Regions from separate parts of the Colwellia sp. MB3u-55 genome, predicted to be linked through region 1. Evidence: predicted binding sites of a transcription regulator. Region 1 holds the regulator's gene; the other holds the start of a gene.

Region 1 (12,949 bases):
TCCGACTGATTGCAAGTATACCCAGTGTGGTGAGCTAGTGGAATTCACCGAGTCAGTTGTGATGCAATATATTGCTGACTTTATTTTACCTTTCGCGCGCATTTCTGCACTTATTATGGCAATGATTGGTTTTGGTTCTAAAATCATTCCGGGTAAAGTTAAAATTTTTCTGTGCGTAACATTAACGGTCGCCGTTATGCCGGCAATCCCGCCAACACAAGTTGGCAGCCTGATTTCTTTTGAAACGGCGCTGCTTATGTTCGAACAAATGGTTATTGGTGTTGCACTTGGCCTAGTTACCGTTATGGTCCTTAATACCTTTACCTTAGCGGGTCAAATTATTGCTATGCAAACGGGCTTAGGTTTTGCATCACTCGTTGACCCGGTTAGTGGCATGAACGTTCCTGCTGTTGGCCAATTTTTCTTGATTTTATCTACCCTGATGTTTTGGGCGATGGACGGACATTTAGCCTATATACAATTTATTGTTGCCAGTTTTGAAACCTTGCCCATCGGGGAGTACAAGTTTACGGCCGATAAATTTAAAGAAGTGGTTGAATGGGGCGAGTGGATGTTTGTTACTGCGTTATCGTTAGCATTAGCGCCACTAACGGCTATGTTATTGATTAACTTTTCTTTTGGAGTTATGACGCGAGCAGCCCCGCAATTAAATATTTTTGCGATAGGTTTTCCGGTAACTATGTGTGCTGGTTTGTTGATTATGTGGTTAACGATGGGTAACTTTTTTACGCATTATGAATTGCAATGGCAACGGGCACTCGATTTTAGCTGTTACCTCATTAATTGTAAGGCAAACTAATGGCTGATGCAGGTAGCGGTGAAAAAACAGAAGAACCTACGGCTAAGAAAATTGCTGATGCGAGAAAAAAAGGTCAAATAGCACGTTCAAAAGATTTAGGCACTATGTTTGTGTTGGTAGGGAGTGCTGTTGCGATAATGCTGGTTGGCGGTATGTTAACTGAAAGCTTAGCCGGAATTATGAAACGGTCATTTAGCTTGAGCCGCGAAGAAGTCATGGACATTCATGCGTTATACAATGTGCTTAGGGGCTCGGTAGGCTCCTTAGTAGCACCAATGTTGTGGATATTCTCTATTATTATTGTCGCCGCTTTTATTGGCAATACTATGTTGGGAGGGATGAGTTTTTCTGCTGAGGCTATGGCGCCAAAAGCTAGTAAATTGTCACCTTTAGCCGGTTTAAAACGTATGTTTGGCATAAAAGCTTTAGTCGAATTATTCAAGTCGTTAATGAAATTTTTTGTGGTTTTTATTGTCGCGTATCTGTTGTTAAGTAGTTTGTTTCCAGAGATATTAGGTCTTAGTTTGGAGCTGATCCCACTCAGTTTAGAGCACTCGGTAACTTTATTGCAGTGGATGTTTTTAGCATTAGCCTTATCGGTAGGTATTATTGCTGCGATTGATGCGCCCTATCAAACTTGGGATCACAACCGTCAGTTAAAAATGACTAAGCAAGAAATTAAAGATGAAATGAAAAATTCTGAGGGTAGTCCTGAAATTAAAAGTCGTATTCGTCGAACTCAATATGAAATGTCACAGCGTAAAATGATGCAAGAAGTGCCAGACTCTGATGTGGTTATTACCAACCCGACCCATTATGCGGTTGCGTTGAAATATGATGTCACCGCCGGTGGTGCGCCAATGTTAGTGGCAAAAGGTATTGATGAAATGGCGATGCATATTCGTACTATCGCTAAAGAAAATAATGTGGAAATTATTGCTTCTCCGGCATTAGCACGGTCTTTATATTACAGTGCAGACGCCAATCAAGAAATCCCAGAAGAGCTCTTCGCTGCGGTTGCTCAAGTGTTAGCTTTTATTTTTCAACTTAACGAACATAAAAAAGGTAAAGCCAAAAGGCCGAAACCGATTGCAAAAAATCTTCCTATCCCCGATGAATTCAAATATTAATACTCTTTATAATTATTAAGTTAAATGTTTTTTGTAGATTTATTCATCACTCTAAATATTTTTAATCGACGTTGGTCTACTTATTGCTATTTAATGGTATGCGTCAAAAAAATATCATAAGAGTAATATGCAGTTAATTGCTTCATTTAAAGCGTTCAAAAAAAGTAAAATAAACCTATTTTCTGGTTTAGGTACGCCAATATTAATTATGGCGGCGCTCGGTATGGTTATTTTACCTATGCCGGCATTTTTACTCGATATACTTTTTTCTTTTAATATTGCCTTATCTTTGGTGGTATTACTGATCACCGTTTATACCTTAAAACCTCTTGAATTTGGCTCTTTTCCTGCCGTACTGTTAATTGCTACTATTTTACGCTTAGCGCTAAATGTCGCGAGTACACGAGTAGTGCTACTTGAAGGCCATGAAGGGCCTGATGCTGCGGGTAAAGTTATTGAAGCCTTTGGATCGGTGGTTATTGGTGGTAACTATGCGGTTGGTTTAGTGGTTTTTGTTATCTTAATTATTATTAACTTTGTGGTTGTTACTAAAGGTGCAGGGCGTATTGCTGAAGTAACCGCGCGCTTTACCCTCGATGCTATGCCTGGTAAGCAAATGGCAATCGATGCTGATTTGAATGCTGGCTTTATTACTGCTGACCAAGCAAGAGAAAGACGTATCGAAGTCACCAGTGAAGCTGATTTCTATGGCTCTATGGATGGTGCCAGTAAGTTTGTTAAAGGTGATGCAGTTGCCGGCATATTAATTTTATTGATTAATATTATCGGTGGACTCGTTATCGGTATGGTACAGCATGATTTAAGCTTTGACAGAGCGGTTGAAATATACACCTTATTAACGATTGGTGATGGCCTAGTTGCGCAAATTCCAGGTCTACTTTTATCGGTAGGTACGGCGATTGTTGTTACGCGACAAAATACCTCTCAGGACATGGGCGAGCAAGTCAGCAGCCAATTAGGTCAAGAACGTTCTTTGTATATTGCTGCCGCCGTTATGTTTGTCATGGGGGTTATTCCGGGCATGCCACACTTTGCGTTTTTATTCTTTGCTTTCATGATCGCTGGAACCGCCTTTTTAAGTGGAAAGTACAAAATTGCCAAAGAAAAACAATTAGCGGATAAGTCAGATGCTGAGCAGGTTGAAACTCAGCAACAAGAAGCAGAAGTAAAAGACTTAGGTTGGGACGATGTTAATCATGTTGACATTATTGGCTTAGAAATTGGTTATCGCCTAATACCTCTAGTAGATAAATCTCAAGGTGGGGAACTCCTTAACCGTATTAAAGGTGTTCGTAAAAAACTTTCTCAAGAGTTTGGCTTTCTAGTGCCAGCGGTACATATTCGCGATAATCTTGATTTAGACCCTAATGTTTATCAAATATCATTAATGGGCGTCACTATCGGTGAAGCTGAAATTAGACACGATCATGAATTAGCGATAAATCCAGGGCAAGTGTTTGGCAAACTTGACGGCGTGGCAACAATCGATCCTGCTTTTGGATTAGAAGCGGTATGGATAAAACCAGCACAACGCGAACATGCACAGTCTTTAGGCTATACCGTGGTTGACTCATCGACTGTCCTTGCCACTCATTTAAGTCAAATACTGACGAATAACGCAGCACAGTTACTTGGTCATGAAGAAGTACAAAACCTTCTTGATATGCTAGGCAAAAATTACCCTAAATTAATTGAAGGGTTCATCCCAGATGTTTTATCACTGGGTACTTTGGTTAAAGTACTACAAAACCTGATGAATGAAGGTGTTGCCGTTCGTGATATGCGCAGTATTATTCAAACGTTAGTAGAGTATGGCCCTAAGTCCCAAGATCCTGAAATTTTAACCGCAGCTGTTCGTATTACCTTGCGTAAATTCATTGTTCAAGAGTTAGTGGGCCCAGTGTCTGAGGTACCTGTCATAACTTTGGCGCCAGAGTTGGAACAGATGTTGCACCAGTCCATGCAAATGGCTGGCGATGATGGTGCTGGCATTGAACCAGGTTTAGCAGAACGATTACAAAAATCACTAGCTGATGGTGCTCAACAACAAGAAATGGCGGGTGATACGCCAATATTGTTAACCTCAGGGATTTTACGAGCGGTACTGGCTAAATTTGTTAAATATACTATTCCAGGTTTGCGGGTAATTTCGTACCAAGAAATTCCAGATGATAAGCAGATAAAGATAGTCAGCGCCATAGGTCAATAATTACAATGTCAGTAATGAACAGCAGAAAATATTTGCGGTTAAATGAATCAATCATTAATAGCAATTGCAGTTGATAAGGGGTTAGTTTTGAAAATTAAACGTTTTGTAGCAAAAGATATGAGAAGTGCGCTGACACAAATCAAAGACGAGCTAGGTGCTGACGCTGTGATTATGTCAAATAAACGTGTACCTGAAGGCGTTGAATTAATGGCTGCGGTTGACAACAACGTAGAAATTAAAGCAACACAACCTGTAATGCAAAATTCTCGTGAAAACAACTCTACAGCGCAAGCAACAAAAAGTTTTGACCGTTCGATAGACAATGATGTAGTCAATATTAGACAAAATAATCCCTTGACCAGTCCTAGTGTTTCGCACAACTCTACAGCAGAAGATAGCCGCTTACCCTCAGACAGTTTAGCGGCTTTATTAAGCCGTCAAGTTCAGCAAGCACCTGCAAATATTGGTCAAGGTATTAATCAAGTTCAGCATGATAAAATTGTCCAGGCAGCCGCTAAGCTAAATAACCCTAGTAACTCAGTGCCAGTTTCAACGCCAACACCGTCAAGTAATATTGAGCAGCAATTTAAAAGCTTCACCGACCGTTTGGAGCAAAATAGCCAAGAACAAGGTGATGAACAATCAAGCGACTCCTATCAACAGCCGGTAATGAACCAAGCACAGTCTTTAGTAACCGATGGGTTACCGCCACAAAATGTAAATAACGCCGACTTAGAGAAGATGAAACACGAAATGTCTTCTATTCGTGAATTATTAGAACACCAAATTTCGGGGTTAATGTGGCAGGATATGGCGCAAAAAGATCCCACTCGCGCGATGTTGGTTAATCGACTAATGTCTTTGGGTATGAGCGAACAAGTTTCAGATCAAATTGCAGGCTATATACCAGCACAAAAAAATGACCAAGATACTTGGTTATTAGCGAAGAAATTTATCAGCCAACAAATTAATACCACTAATAATGACATTATTCATCGTGGTGGTGTGGTTTCATTAGTGGGACCTACCGGCGTAGGTAAAACAACTACCGTCGCTAAACTCGCAGCGCGGTTTGCTCAGATTCATGGCGCAGACCAAGTGGTGATGATCTCAACAGATAATTACCGTATTGCTGGATTTGAACAATTAGCTACTTACGGGCGAATTATTGGTTGTGATGTAAAGCTTGCCAGTGATGCTAAAACCTTAGATACATTGTTGCAACAGTTCTCCAAAAAGAAACTAATACTTATTGATACTGCAGGTATGGGGCAACGTGATATGCGTTTAGCTAAACACCTAACCACTTTAGTTTCTAATGCAAGGGTCAGAATTCGCAATTATTTAGTGTTAGCGGCTAATACTCAGCAACGAGTTATGCAAGAAAATGTTGATCGCTTTAAAAAAGTACCTTTAGCAGGCTGTATTTATACTAAACTTGATGAAAGCCTTAGCATAGGGGAAATAATTTCCACTTCGATTCAAAACGGTTTAGCGATAGGCTACTTAACGGATGGACAAAGAGTTCCTGAAGATATTAAAGTTGCAAATGCTGAAAAACTCGTTACGCTAGCAGATAAAATGAGCGCGAAAAATCAAATTAATAATCCAATAAATTGGCGAACAGCACCGATGAGTGCTAATACAGCTGTATTTCCATAACATGTTCTAAATATGTGATTTTAAGACTATAAAAATATGCAGAATAAATGATTATAGGGTTATACTAAATTAAATTGATGGCTATTCGTAAGAAAGTAGAGAAAGACGATAAATGAATGATCAAGCAAGTGGCTTAAGAAAAATGCAAAATTCAGCTCCGGTAAAAGTTATTGCTGTATCTGGTGGTAAAGGCGGAGTAGGTAAAACTAACGTTTCGCTTAATACCGCTATTGCACTTGGACAATTAGGACAACGAGTTTTAGTTTTAGATGCCGATTTAGGCTTGGCTAATGTCGATGTTATGCTAGGTTTGCGGGTAAAACGTAACTTATCACATGTGCTTTCTGGGGAATGTGAATTAGACGATATAATTATTGAAGGTCCCGCTGGCATTAATATCATTCCTGCTACGTCAGGTTCACAATCTATGGTCGATTTAACGCCAGCTGAACATGCGGGTTTAATTCGCGCTTTTAGTGATATGAACACAAAATTTGATGTACTTATTGTTGACACTGCAGCCGGTATTTCCGATATGGTACTAAGCTTTTGCCGTGCCTCACAAGATGTAATGTTAGTGGTCTGTGATGAACCTACCTCTATTACTGATTGCTACGCCTTAATGAAATTATTAAGTCGAGATCATGGCGTATTTAAATTTAAAGTTGTTGCCAACATGGTGAGAACACCAAGAGAAGGACAGCAACTCTTTGGTAAGCTTTCTAAAGTTACCGATCGATTTTTAGATGTTGCACTTGAACTCGTTGCGGTGATTCCATTTGACGAAAATATAAGAAATTCCGTTAGAAAACAAAAAGCAATTGTTGAAGCTTATCCACAATCGCCTGCAGCGGTTGCTTTTAAATCTTTAGCAGGTAATTTAATTAAATGGCCAGTGCCTAAAGAAGCATCAGGTCATTTAGAGTTTTTTATTGAACAATTGTTAGAACATCAATAACAATAGTAATCAGATATGAGTAGTTTGTTGAAAGTTCTTTATCTTTCCTATAATTTAGCGAGTGAGCGATAGTGGTAAAATCAAATGCTTACAGTATTCAAACTGATAAATCTGCTATAATTTCGCAGCATACAGTTTTAGTTAAAAGAATCGCTTATCATCTATTAGCAAGGTTACCTGCGAGCGTGCAGGTTGATGACCTTATCCAGTCAGGCATGATAGGCCTGCTTGAAGCGTCTAATAATTTTGATCACGGCAAAGGTGCAAGTTTTGAGACCTTTGCTGGTATCCGTATCCGTGGTGCTATGCTTGATGAAATACGCCGTGGTGACTGGACTCCCCGCTCTGTTCATAAAAATAGCCGCATGGTCAGTGAAGCGATAAAATTGCTTGAAGCAAGTTTAGGTCGTGATGTAACTGATATTGAAGTTGCTGAAAAACTTGATATTTCGTTAAATGACTACCATCATATTCTAAGTGAGGTCAGTACTGGTAAAATAATTGGTATTGAAGACTTAAGTACGGGGGCAGATGCTATATCGAATATGGAAGATGTGAATAATAACGATCCCTATGATAATTTTGAAAAAATAGTTTTTAAAAAATCGTTAACAGCATGCATTTCCACTTTACCCGAACGCGAAGCTCTAGTACTGTCACTATATTACGACGAAGAATTAAATCTTCGAGAGATTGGTCAAGTGCTTGATGTAAGTGAGTCGCGTGTTAGCCAAATTCACAGTCAAGCGATGCATAGGTTAAAAGGACGTATGCAATCTTGGCAAAGTTGAGTAGAATATACATATAATTACAATTTTAAAATGTTCTCACCGGAGGGTGCCTTGGATAAAAATATGAAAGTTCTTGTTGTTGATGATTTTTCAACGATGAGACGTATCGTCAAAAACTTGTTACGAGATTTAGGTTTCACTAACATTTCAGAAGCAGATGACGGTAGCACTGCTTTACCGATGTTAAAAGAAGGCTCTTTTGACTTTGTTGTAACTGATTGGAATATGCCAGGTATGCAAGGTATTGATTTGCTCAAAGCCATCCGTGCCGATGCAAAATTATCACATATCCCAGTTTTGCTGATCACTGCTGAAGCCAAAAAAGAACAAATTGTGATGGCGGCTCAAGCGGGTGTTAATGGCTATATTGTAAAACCATTTACCGCAGCGACGTTAAACGCCAAGCTAGATAAAATATTTCAACGCTTAGGTTAATTCATTAATTAGATAGATAATTAATTAATCTAAACGTGAGGTTTTTGCATGAGTGCGAATACAAATGTGCATGTTTCTTTGGAAGAAGCAAAGCTATTGGTCGAATATTTAGAAAGTGGTCAACAAGACAAGGCAGATGAATTAATTGCTGAAATTCAAAATCCAATTAATTCTGAATTGTTTGTTGAAATAGGCAAGCTGACTCGTCAACTACATGACTCATTAAATAATTTTCAATTAGATTCTAGGTTAAATGATTTAGCGACAGCAGATATCCCCGATGCTCAAGAACGTCTAAATTACGTTATAACGCGAACGGAAGAAGCTGCTAATAAAACCATGGATGCTGTAGAATCTATTTTTCCCGTTGTGGATACAATACAAAAGCAAATAAAGGCTGTTAATCCGTTATGGCAAAAATTAATGCATAACAAATTGGAATTAACCGAATTTAAAAGTTTATGTGTTGATATAGATTTATTATTAAAAACGACAGATAGAGAATCAGTGCGTATGCATGATTTAATGACTGATGTTTTGATGGCGCAAGATTTTCAAGATTTAACCGGACAAGTTATTCGTAAAGTTATTGATCTAGTTCGTGAAGTAGAGGATAGCTTAATTGGTATGCTAACCGCTTTTGGTATTACGACAGATAGTAATGCAGAACGAAGTAAACCTAAAGTAGGTGATAACTTAGTTGAAGGCCCGATCGTTAATGCAGCACAACGTGATGATGTTGTCGCTGACCAAGATGATGTTGATGACCTTTTATCAAGTTTAGGATTTTAATAGGAGTTGCTGGATGTCATTTGAGCAAGATGAAGAGATTCTTCAGGATTTTTTAATAGAAGCTGGAGAAATACTTGAAACGCTTTCGGAACAACTCGTAGAACTTGAAAACGACCCTGATAATGCCGAATTATTAAATGCTATTTTTAGAGGATTTCACACCGTTAAAGGTGGGGCTGGTTTTTTAGCATTACATAATTTAGTTGACGTATGTCATGGCGCGGAAAATATTTTCGATCTGTTACGTACCAACCAACGTAGTGTTAGTGCCAGCTTAATGGATGTTATTTTACAAGCGCTTGATGTTGTAAATGAAATGTTTGTACAAGTTCAAAACGGCGAAAAACTTGATAAAGCAGATGCTCAATTACTTGCAGAACTGCATCGTTTAAGCCAACCCGAAGGCAAAGATCAAGTGCCTGCGCCAGTAGCTGTTGAAGCAGTCGCTACTCATGAAAGCGAAAGCTTTTCTTCTAGCGACGAAATGTCAGAAGATGAATTTGAACGGCTTCTTGACGAACTCCATGGTGGTGGCTCAGCTTCAACGCCAGCACATGCAGCAACAGCAACGTCTTCAGACAGCAATGATATTTCAGATGACGAATTTGAATCCTTGCTTGATGAACTTCACGGTCAAGGGGCTTTTTCGCCCGAAGTCGCTGCTAATAATTCAAGTAAGCCATCTTCATCAAATAGCGGTTCATCAGATGAAATAAGTGACGATGACTTTGAAGCCTTATTAGACGAATTACATGGTCAAGGTCAAGCGCCAAAATTATCGGTTACTCCAGCACCTAGCGCACCAACACCAACTCCTGTTGCTCAAACACCAGCCGCGAAGACAGCAATTGTAGCGCCTGCAGCTAAACCTGTCGCTAAAGCGCCAGTACCAGAAAAAGCACCTGCTAAAGCAATGCAGGGTGAAACGACTGTTAGAGTTGACACTAAACGTCTTGATCAAATTATGAATATGGTGGGTGAGCTTGTTTTAGTGAGAAATCGCTTATCAAGTTTAGGCTTAACTAAAGAGGATGAAGATTTAACAAAAGCTGTTTCTAATCTTGATGCGGTAACGACTGATTTGCAAGGTGCGGTAATGAAAACCCGTATGCAGCCAATCAAAAAAGTCTTTGGACGATTTCCTCGAGTTGTTCGAGATTTAGCGCGCAGTTTAGATAAAGAAATTAAATTAGTCCTTAAAGGTGAAGAAACCGATCTGGATAAAAACCTTGTTGAGGCACTCGCTGATCCATTAGTGCATTTGGTGCGAAACTCTGTAGATCACGGTATAGAAATGCCCGATAAGCGCGAAGCATTAGGTAAACCAAGAGAAGGTGTCGTGGTGCTTTCTGCTTCTCAAGAGGGTGATCATATATTATTAACCATCAAAGATGATGGTGCTGGCATGAATGCAGAAAAGCTCAAAGAAATTGCGATTACTCGTGGAGTTCTAGATGTTGATTCAGCTGCTAGAATGACAGATAAAGAAGCTTTTAGTTTGATTTTTGCTCCAGGGTTCTCTACCAAGACTGAGATTTCAGAAGTTTCAGGCCGTGGTGTTGGCATGGATGTAGTCAAGACTAAAATTACCCAGTTAAACGGAACGGTAAGTATAGATTCTGAAATGGGCGTAGGTACAATCTTAGAGATTAAAGTACCGTTAACGTTAGCTATTTTACCGACATTAATGGTTATTGTTGGTAAACAAACATTTGCCTTGCCACTTGCTGGTGTCAATGAAATATTTCATCTTGATTTAACCACGACCAACGTTGTTGATGGACAACTAACCATTATTGTTCGTAAAAAGGCGATACCACTCTTTTACTTAGATAAGTGGTTAGTTCGTGATTTTGTTGAAAAGCCAAGAGAAAAAGGTCATGTGGTCATCGTTCAATTGGGCAATCAGCAAGTTGGCTTTGTGGTCGACAGTTTAATTGGTCAAGAAGAGGTGGTGATAAAACCACTCGACCGTTTATTACACGGCACACCAGGTATGGCTGGCGCAACAATTACCAGCGATGGTGGTATCGCGTTAATTATTGATGTACCTAACATGCTGAAGTTTTACGCAAAAAAATCTGTTGTTAATAAAAGATTACGCTCTTAACGCATAATAAAGCCCTACTAAATTTTATTAGGGCTTTTTCATTCATAATAACAAATGAGATAATAAATGCCCTATAAGGTGTTGGTTGTTGATGACTCGAGTTTCTTTAGACGTCGAGTTACCGATATTTTAAATAAAGATCCGAACCTTACTGTTATTGATGTTGCTGTAAATGGTAAAGATGCTGTTGAAAAGGCTGTGTCTTTAAAGCCTGATGTGATCACCATGGATATAGAAATGCCATTACTTAATGGTATTGAAGCTGTGAAACAAATAATGGCAAAAGCACCAACATCAATCTTAATGTTTTCATCGCTCACTCATCAAGGTGCTAATGCGACCCTCGAGGCCTTAGAAGCTGGAGCACTTGATTTTCTCCCGAAAAAATTTAGTGAAATAGCCAAAACAACTGATGATGCGGGTAGTGTGCTGCGTCAACGAGTGGTTCAATTAGCTAAGACTAACGGTTTATTGAAAAGAAAACTGGCAGTAAAAGCACACGCGTCAAGAATTAGCCTCTCTTCAACGGCTACTAAACCTGTAAATCAATTCGAAATTCAATCGAGAACTCCGCTGCGTACAACTAAAACTGAACCGCATCAAAGCGAAAGTATTCGCAGTCAGGTTGTTAAAAGAAGCTCAGGTAAAAGTTATCAACTACTCGCTATAGGTACATCAACGGGGGGGCCAATTGCCTTACAAAAAATATTAACGCAATTGCCGCAAAACTTTCCGTTACCCATTATTTTAATACAGCATATGCCCGCTGCTTTTACTTTTGCTTTTGCCAATCGTTTAAATACCTTGTGCAATATTAATGTCAAGGAAGCAGAAGATGGGGATATTTTAAAACCTGGTTGCGCTTACCTAGCGCCTGGTGGCAGGCAAATGATTATTGACGGCACGCCAAAATTAGCAAAATTAAAAATTATAGAAGATAAGTCTGAAAAGATTGCTTTTAAACCAAGTGTTGATGTGAGTTTTGGCTCAGCAGCTAAAGTATTTGGTGGCTCAGTATTGGGTGTTGTACTGACCGGTATGGGCTCTGATGGTCGAGAAGGTGCTCGCATGCTAAAAGGTAAAGGAGCGACAATATGGGCACAAGATGAAGCTTCTTGTGTGGTTTATGGTATGCCGCAAGCCGTTACCGTTGCCGGTATTTCTGTTTTATCTTTAGCATTAGAAGATATCAGCCAAAGTATTATCAAGGAAGTTGACCATGGATAAGTTAACCGTTGCTGGGCTTTTTGTCGCAATTACTGCCATATATTTAGGTTTTATTCTTGACGGTGGCTCCCTTGCTGCGTTATTTGAGTTACCTGCCTTTATCATTGTCTTTGGCGGTACTTTAGGGGCTGTAATGTTACAATCATCTTCAGTGCAATTTTTTCATGCGTTGTCTTTATTAAAGTGGATATTTTATCCACCAAAGTATGATATCAACCAAGGCATTGATTCGATAGTTTCTTGGTCTGAAAAAGCACGAGAATCTGGATATTTATCACTGGAAAATATTGCCGAAGAAGAACAAGATTTTTATACCAATAAAGCGCTAAACTTATTAGTTGATGGTATAGAAGTAGACAATTTGCGTGTCTCATTAGAATTAGATTTAGATCTTTATCGCGAGCATAATTTGCGCTCTGCTCATGTTTTTGAGTCTATGGGCGGCTACAGTCCTACCATAGGTATTTTAGGAGCGGTACTTGGCCTCATTCATGCGATGAGTAACCTTACCGATCCAACTTTACTGGGGCAAGGCATTGCAACAGCTTTTATTGCGACTATTTACGGTGTCGGTTTTGCCAATTTAATTTACCTACCCGTTGCTAATAAAATAAAGGCTATTATACACCAGCAAACGATGTACCGCGAAATGATTGCTGAAGGCCTTATCTCTATTGCATTAGCAGAAAATCCACATGCCATTGAAAACAAGTTGTCGGCCTTTCGGTTAGAGCAATGAACCACTTAAGGAAACGCCGACATTCAGTCGAAAATGATAATGTCGACAGATGGTT
Region 2 (6,809 bases), on a different contig from region 1:
ATAGATACCACGATATTCTTGTTCTGTTATTGGTGATACAGAGCTTTGGCTTAGTAATTCTGCCAATCGTACCGTGGTGTTACTGTGTCCAAACACTACAGTGTTTTCTTGTTCTTTGATTAATTGCCAGGCGAGTTGCTCTAATTTATTGGGCGCATAATTTTTGATCGCAAGTTGTTGCTGTTGTGCTAGCGGTGTAGCCGTTGCCATAGTCCGTTGATAGCGCGTACTGTATATATTTTCTATTTCTGCATTCTGTAGAATACGCGCAAGTTCTTTTGCCCTATATGTACCACATTGTGTTAATCCAGAATCTTCTTGATCAGTTTTGTTTTCAGCATGACCAATTAAATAAAGGCTGTAGCTTTTACTTTCCTTTTGTACATAAGCGTTTTCAGTCGCATTAACGATTAAAAAAGGTATGTTGATAAAAAAAATTAACAGTAAAATTAATTTATTCATAACATACCTTTTTCGATTTATGCTTATTCACTATTAAAATAAACGATTCAAACCATTCAATGCAGCAACACGAAATGCCTCAGCCATCGTTGGATAATTAAACGTGGTATTAACAAAGTATTCAATGGTGTTACCGCCATTGGTTTGTTGCATAATTGCTTGACCAATATGAATGATTTCAGCCGCATTTTCACCAAAACAATGAATACCTAAAATTTCTTTAGTTTCGCTGTGAAAAAGTATCTTCAGTGAACCGACTAAACTATTTGATATTTGTGCTCTTGCTAAATGTTTGAACTGGGCGCGACCAACCTCATACGGAATTTTTGCCGCGGTCAGTTCTTGTTCTGTCTTACCAACAGAGCTTATCTCTGGAATCGTGTAGATACCTGTAGGAATATCAGCAATAAGTTTTGCTGTACTTTGGTGATCTATCATCGCTGAAGCCGCTAACCGGCCTTGATCATAAGCGGCACTGGCTAAGCTTGGGTAACCAATGACATCACCTACCGCATATATATTGTCGACACTGGTTTGATATTGATCGTTGACTTTTAGTTGCCCACGCCCATCTGCTGATAACCCTGCATTTTCAACTTTTAAGTCGGCGGTATTACCTGTTCGCCCATTAGCAAAGAGTAAACAGTCGGCGCGCATTTTTTTACCCGATTCTAAATGAACAACCACAGAGTCGTCGGATGCTTCAACTCGTGCAATCGCTTCGCCATGACGGATCACTACACCATTATTCCATAAGTGGTAGCTGAGTGAATCAGACATTTCAGCATCCAAAAAAGAAAGCAGTCTATCTCGGGTATTAATTAAATCTACCTTTACACCTAAACCTCTAAATATAGAGGCGTATTCGGAACCAATAACACCAGCACCATAAATAATGATAGAACGGGGATCATGCTTAAGCGATAAGATGGTATCTGAGTCATAGACTCGCGGATGGTTAAAATCAATATCTTTAGGTCGATAGGGATGTGAACCCGTAGCAATAACAATTTGCTTTGCCGTAATTTGCTCAATAGCGCCTTCGTTATTCACTATTCTAAGCGTATGGGCATCAATAAAAGATGCTTCACCCGAAATCAGTTCAACGCGGTTACGATCATAAAAGCCACTGCGTAACTGAACTTGTTTACGAATAACCGAAGAGGCATGTTTAAGAATAGCTGGGAACGTTAAGTGTTTTGCTTTTTCATGCCCTCTAAAAAGTGGACTCGCGTTATACTCAATGAGTCGGCTAACACTTTGACGTAAAGCTTTTGAAGGAATAGTTCCCCAATGCGTACAACCACCGCCAACGTCTTTATATCGTTCAACAATAGCAACACGTTTTTCTTTTTTAGATAGCTCCATAGCCGTACCTTCGCCACCGGGTCCGGTACCTATAATTATTGCATCGTAATCGTAATCGTTATTTGTTTTCTTCTTCGTTTTAGCTTTATTTTGAGTTGCCAAAATCTTGCCTTAAATTCCTACTAAGATAAAAAAATTTTAGCAGGAATTTAGACGTCTGACCATGTAAAAGCTTATTAATCTAAGGGGTTTATGCCAGTTGGGTTAATAAGCGTTGAAAATGCTGTTGTTGGTCTGCCAAGTGCTGCTTAAATTCTTGGTATTGCGCTGCTAATTCAGAGCTCTCAACGTCGGCGATTAATTTATCGCGCCTACTGGCAAGTAATTTTTTACGCACATCATAGTAGTCATTAATTCTACTAATGAGTAAATCATATTCTTGCTGTAGTTTTTCTCGCATTTGTTCCGCATTTGGATGAGAGAGTAACTTCTTCTGGCTACGTTTAAGTACCATAGCTAAGCGCGCTTTTTCAATTTTGTCATCTGGGTAAGTCCGCAGTTTTGAGGTAAGCTTCAAAAATTCACAACCTTTAATCAACCATTTAGTTGGATCAAACTGCCACCAACGAATGCCGTTACGATAATCATTTTCAAAAATATGATGATAGTTATGATAGCCCTCACCAAAGGTTAAAAAAGCAAGAAAGCCATTATCTCGTGCAGTATTTCTTTCTGTGTAAGTTTGTTTCCCCCAGATATGTGCCAAAGAATTAATGAAAAAAGTAGTGTGATGGCTTAACACTAGTCGCAAGAAACCGACTAAAAGTAAACTACTAATAATATCGCCGTGCCATAAACCAAATAAAATAGGTACACCAAAGTTCATCAATATTGTTAGCAACAAATAATTTCTGTGCTGCCACATTACAATAGCGTCTTTTTGTAAATCACGGGTATTGTCGTAATTAGCATATCGATGCGCTTGATACTCACGCAGCATCCAACCGATATGTGAATACCAAAAGCCTTTTTTAGCTGAATAGGGATCTTTGTCATTATTATCGACATGCTTATGATGAACTCTATGATCAGAAGCCCAATGTAATATACTATTTTGTAAGGCAAATGCACCACCTAGTGCAAAAATGAAACGTAGCGAAGCATGTGCTTGATAGCTTTTGTGCGACCATAATCGGTGATAGCCAGCAGTAATAGACATACCACAATAGATAAAGCAGCATAGTGCTACTACAAGTTCAGTGGTATCAAAACCGTGTGTTATTGCACGATACGGGACGCCAATTGCGGCAACTAAAAAGGTAATTAAAAACACACTAAAATTTAGCCAAACGATTTTAGGTTTATTCATGTAATAAGAATTCCATCAGTAAAAAAACAAACACTAAGTAAATTATTTCAGTGTACACGTGTACTCTATTTTAACTTTGATCACTTTTCAGTCAAGGTAATTTTTATTAAATTTTTTATCTTTAATCGATAATACTGTATTTAAATGTCGATGTTAGTGATCAAGTTTCTAGTAAATAGATGAAAATTCAGTATGATATAAACAGGCTAAAGTATAGGTTAATGAAGTCATGAGCGGGATCCGGGCACAGCAAAAAGAAAAAACACGTCGGCAATTAATTGATGCTGCTCTTGGGCAGTTAAGTAGTGAGCGTAGCTTTTCGAGTTTAAGCTTACGGGAAGTCGCTAAAGAGGCTGGCTTAGCACCAACATCATTTTATCGACATTTCTCTGATATGAACGAACTAGGTTTAACGCTGGTCGATGAAGCGGGTTTAACTTTGCGTCAATTAATGCGACAAGCTCGCCAACGTATTGAAAAAGGCGGTTCTGTCATTCAAATATCTGTCGTCACCTTTATGGAGTTTATTGAAAGTAATGGTAATATATTTCGCTTATTATTACGAGAGCGTTCTGGAACATCAGCTGCTTTTCGAGCGGCGGTAAATCGAGAAGTGCGTTATTTCACTTTAGAATTATGTGATTATCTACAGCAAGCAAATAAGTTGAATGCAGATGTGGCTTTTTTACAAGCCGATGCAGCGGTGACTATCGTATTTAGTGCTGGTTCTGATGCGTTAGATGTTGATAAAGAGGATCGTCGACAAATATCAATGCGAACCATTCAGCAGCTGCGCTTTATAGCACGGGGAGCTGCTGAATTTAGCAATAGGGGAGTAAAAAAGTAAAAATTTTACTTTTTACGTGAAAGTATCACACCTGTTTCAACATGGTGGGTATATGGAAACTGATCAAATAACGCAAATTTTTCAATATTGTGTGTCTTTATTAGTTCAACTAAGTTTTCTTTTAATGTCTCAGGATTACATGAGATATAGACAATACGTTCAAATCGGCTAACTAACTCTACGCTATCAGGGTCAAGGCCTGCTCTTGGTGGATCAACTAATACGGTATCGTAATTATAGCTTTTGAGATCGAAACCTTCTAAACGACGAAATACTCGCTCACCGTTCATGGCTTGACTAAAGTCTTCACTGGACATTCTTATTATATCAACATTGGTTAACTGGTTTGCGGCGATATTATTTTGTGCTGATTTTACTGACGTTTTCGATATTTCAGTCCCTAAAACCCGATCAAAGTTTTCAGCGAGTGCGATACTAAAGTTACCATTACCACAATAGAGTTCTATTAAGTCACCATCGATATTTTGTGTGCCTTGCTTTGCCCAAAGTAGCATTTGCTCATTAACGTGCCCATTAGGCTGTGTAAAACTATTTTCTACTTGCTCGTAGATATAAGTTTTATCGCCAACAGTTAACTTCTCAGTGACATAATCTTTATCAAGGATAAATTTTTGTTTTTTAGCACGGCCAATAATATCAACAGGGGCTATTGCTGAAAGGGTCGTTTTTAGTGTTGCTGCATCACTTAGCCACTCTTCATCTAATTGTCGATGATACAACAAGCTTATTAAAAGCTCGCCACTGAGTGTTGATAAAAAATCGACTTGAAATAATCGATGACGAAGTGAAGGTTTATCTTTAATTTCGTCAAGCAAGGCTTTCATGGCTTGATTAATTAGTTTACTGGCAACGGGGAAAGTGTCGACGCGATACTTTTCTTTCGTTTCACTATTAAACATAATATAAAATAAGTCATCATTGTCATGCCAGACTCTAAACTCTGCTCTTAATCTATAGTTTAATGGCTCTGATCGAAAAACATCAAAATTTGGTAAGTCAAAATCACTAAACAATTTAGCGATATCATCCTGTTTGTTATCAAGTTGTTTATCATAAAATTGTGGTGCAATGTGACTAAACATATATAAGCCTTAAACGTAGAAAAAATTAAACAATATTATACTCAACTATAGTGAGTATTACAGAGGCGCTGAGTTTAGCGATTGTGATTACTTTGTCTAGTCATTTGTCTATAATTTTCTTACAAGAGACTGAGTTTTTCCTAAAGTTTTACGAAAAAATGCCGATATAATAGCCATATTAAATTTAAGGATCTTTAGATCTTTGATTGTGTCTAATTAAAATTTAATTAGACACCGGAGAGTAACAATGAATAAAATTGATAATCAGACAAGGTTGCCGAATTATGTAGGGAAAAGTCGTAAAAGTGAACCAGCAAATAATGAAGTCGTTAAACGAGAAATGCCAGCAGAGTCAGTTAATACACTGGCATTAAACCATCGTGCTGCCATTACAATGAAAATTATATCTCAATCAATTTCTAGTCAGATTTCAGCAAATTTTCAAAAGATTACCGATAGACCACAAGCAACTAATGTAGTGATGAGTGATATCAGCAAAACAGCGTTAAGTGAAAGCGAACCAGCAACTAGCCTTTTTGATTTCGAAGCAGTGGTTCGTAATGTTATGGACTTTGTTAGCTCTAGTATTTTAGCTGCCCAAGCAAATGGAGTGAGTGAGGATAAGTTGAAAGAGATGTTTGAGCAGGGGCGTGCTGGGGCGAATTTAGGTATTGATCAAGCAAAAGGCGATTTAAAAGATCTCGCCATGCTTGACGATGACTTAAACCAAGGTATAGAAAAAAGTCGTACGCTTATTAATAAGGGGATTGACGACCTTTATGAACAAATGTTTCCTCCAGCCAATAAATCGAATGAGAAGATAGCGGAGTTAACGCCAAGTATCAGGTCTACAGCAATTGATAGCGAATTATACACAAGCAATTCAAAAGGTAGTGAGCTGAGTATTACCACTACTGACGGTGATGTCGTTTCAATATCATTTAGCGAATTACAAGAATATGCCAGTAAAGAAGCTTACCAGTATCAAGAGAGTAGCCAAGGGGGATCGACAAATTATAGTAGTACCAGTAGTCAGTATCATGAAATTAACTTTTCTTATAGCGTAGAGGGGGAACTTGATAATGATGAAAAAGCAGCCATCGAAGCATTAATTAAAGACGTAAATTCACTACAAAAAGACTTCTTTAATGGCGATGTTAATAAAGCTTTTGAAAAAGCAGTTGAACTTAGCTTTGATAATAAACAGATAACTAGTTTTAGTATGGACTTGCAGCAAACAAAAACCAGTTATGTTAGCCAAGCGTATACAGCAGTTGCAGAGTTGGATGATAAATTAGCGCCTAGTGTCGGAAAAGACCTGAGGCCTTTAATTGACTTTTTAGATCAGTTTAACCAGCTACAAGAACAAGCAGATAAAATATTGTCTAAGAATGATGATGCTTTTGGTCAGTTACTTGATGCGGTCTTTAAAGCTGAGTTTGGTGACGATAAAGTCGCTAAAGAAAAGTTCGATAAAGTAATAGATACGGTTAGGTCTGACAACATTAAGCTCTAATAGATAAAATAAACCCACGCTAACGTGGGTTTATTTAGGAAAACTTACCAAGAATAATGGTTATTCTTCTTCGAGACTTTTTTCTGGACGTTCCTTCGCTTCACGAACTTTCAAAGTACGCTGCTGAAATTCAGTATCATTAAGCGATGTAACAGCCGCATCAGCCGCATCAGCTGACATTTCAACAAAACCAAAACCACGACG

Evidence for each region. The regulator FliA, encoded in region 1, starts transcription of late flagellar genes. The targets are predictions, from matches to a motif close to CTAAAGNTNNNNNNNNNNNNGCCGATA.
Region 2: the regulator FliA is predicted to act here: its motif matches at 5,230-5,256, upstream of H4J66_RS13320 (DUF5610 domain-containing protein).

What each region holds. Positions count from the first base shown of each region.
Region 1 covers NZ_JACGUS010000122.1:158,787-171,735, reverse strand. Annotated here, with positions in the region: gene fliQ (flagellar biosynthesis protein FliQ) at 1-38, shown strand, start outside; gene fliR (flagellar biosynthetic protein FliR) at 38-820, shown strand; gene flhB (flagellar biosynthesis protein FlhB) at 820-1,950, shown strand; gene flhA (flagellar biosynthesis protein FlhA) at 2,078-4,180, shown strand; gene flhF (flagellar biosynthesis protein FlhF) at 4,268-5,842, shown strand; gene H4J66_RS16920 (MinD/ParA family protein) at 5,955-6,800, shown strand; gene H4J66_RS16915 (RNA polymerase sigma factor FliA) at 6,872-7,591, shown strand; gene cheY (chemotaxis response regulator CheY) at 7,643-8,026, shown strand; gene H4J66_RS16905 (protein phosphatase CheZ) at 8,075-8,818, shown strand; gene H4J66_RS16900 (chemotaxis protein CheA) at 8,832-10,928, shown strand; gene H4J66_RS16895 (chemotaxis response regulator protein-glutamate methylesterase) at 10,995-12,155, shown strand; gene H4J66_RS16890 (flagellar motor protein) at 12,148-12,894, shown strand; gene H4J66_RS16885 (flagellar motor protein MotB) at 12,891-12,949, shown strand, end outside.
Region 2 covers NZ_JACGUS010000116.1:297,235-304,043, forward strand. Annotated here, with positions in the region: gene H4J66_RS13295 (histidine phosphatase family protein) at 1-462, opposite strand, end outside; gene sthA (Si-specific NAD(P)(+) transhydrogenase) at 496-1,932, opposite strand; gene H4J66_RS13305 (fatty acid desaturase) at 2,021-3,139, opposite strand; gene fabR (HTH-type transcriptional repressor FabR) at 3,369-3,986, shown strand; gene trmA (tRNA (uridine(54)-C5)-methyltransferase TrmA) at 3,992-5,089, opposite strand; gene H4J66_RS13320 (DUF5610 domain-containing protein) at 5,337-6,605, shown strand; gene H4J66_RS13325 (RNA-binding protein) at 6,666-6,809, opposite strand, start outside.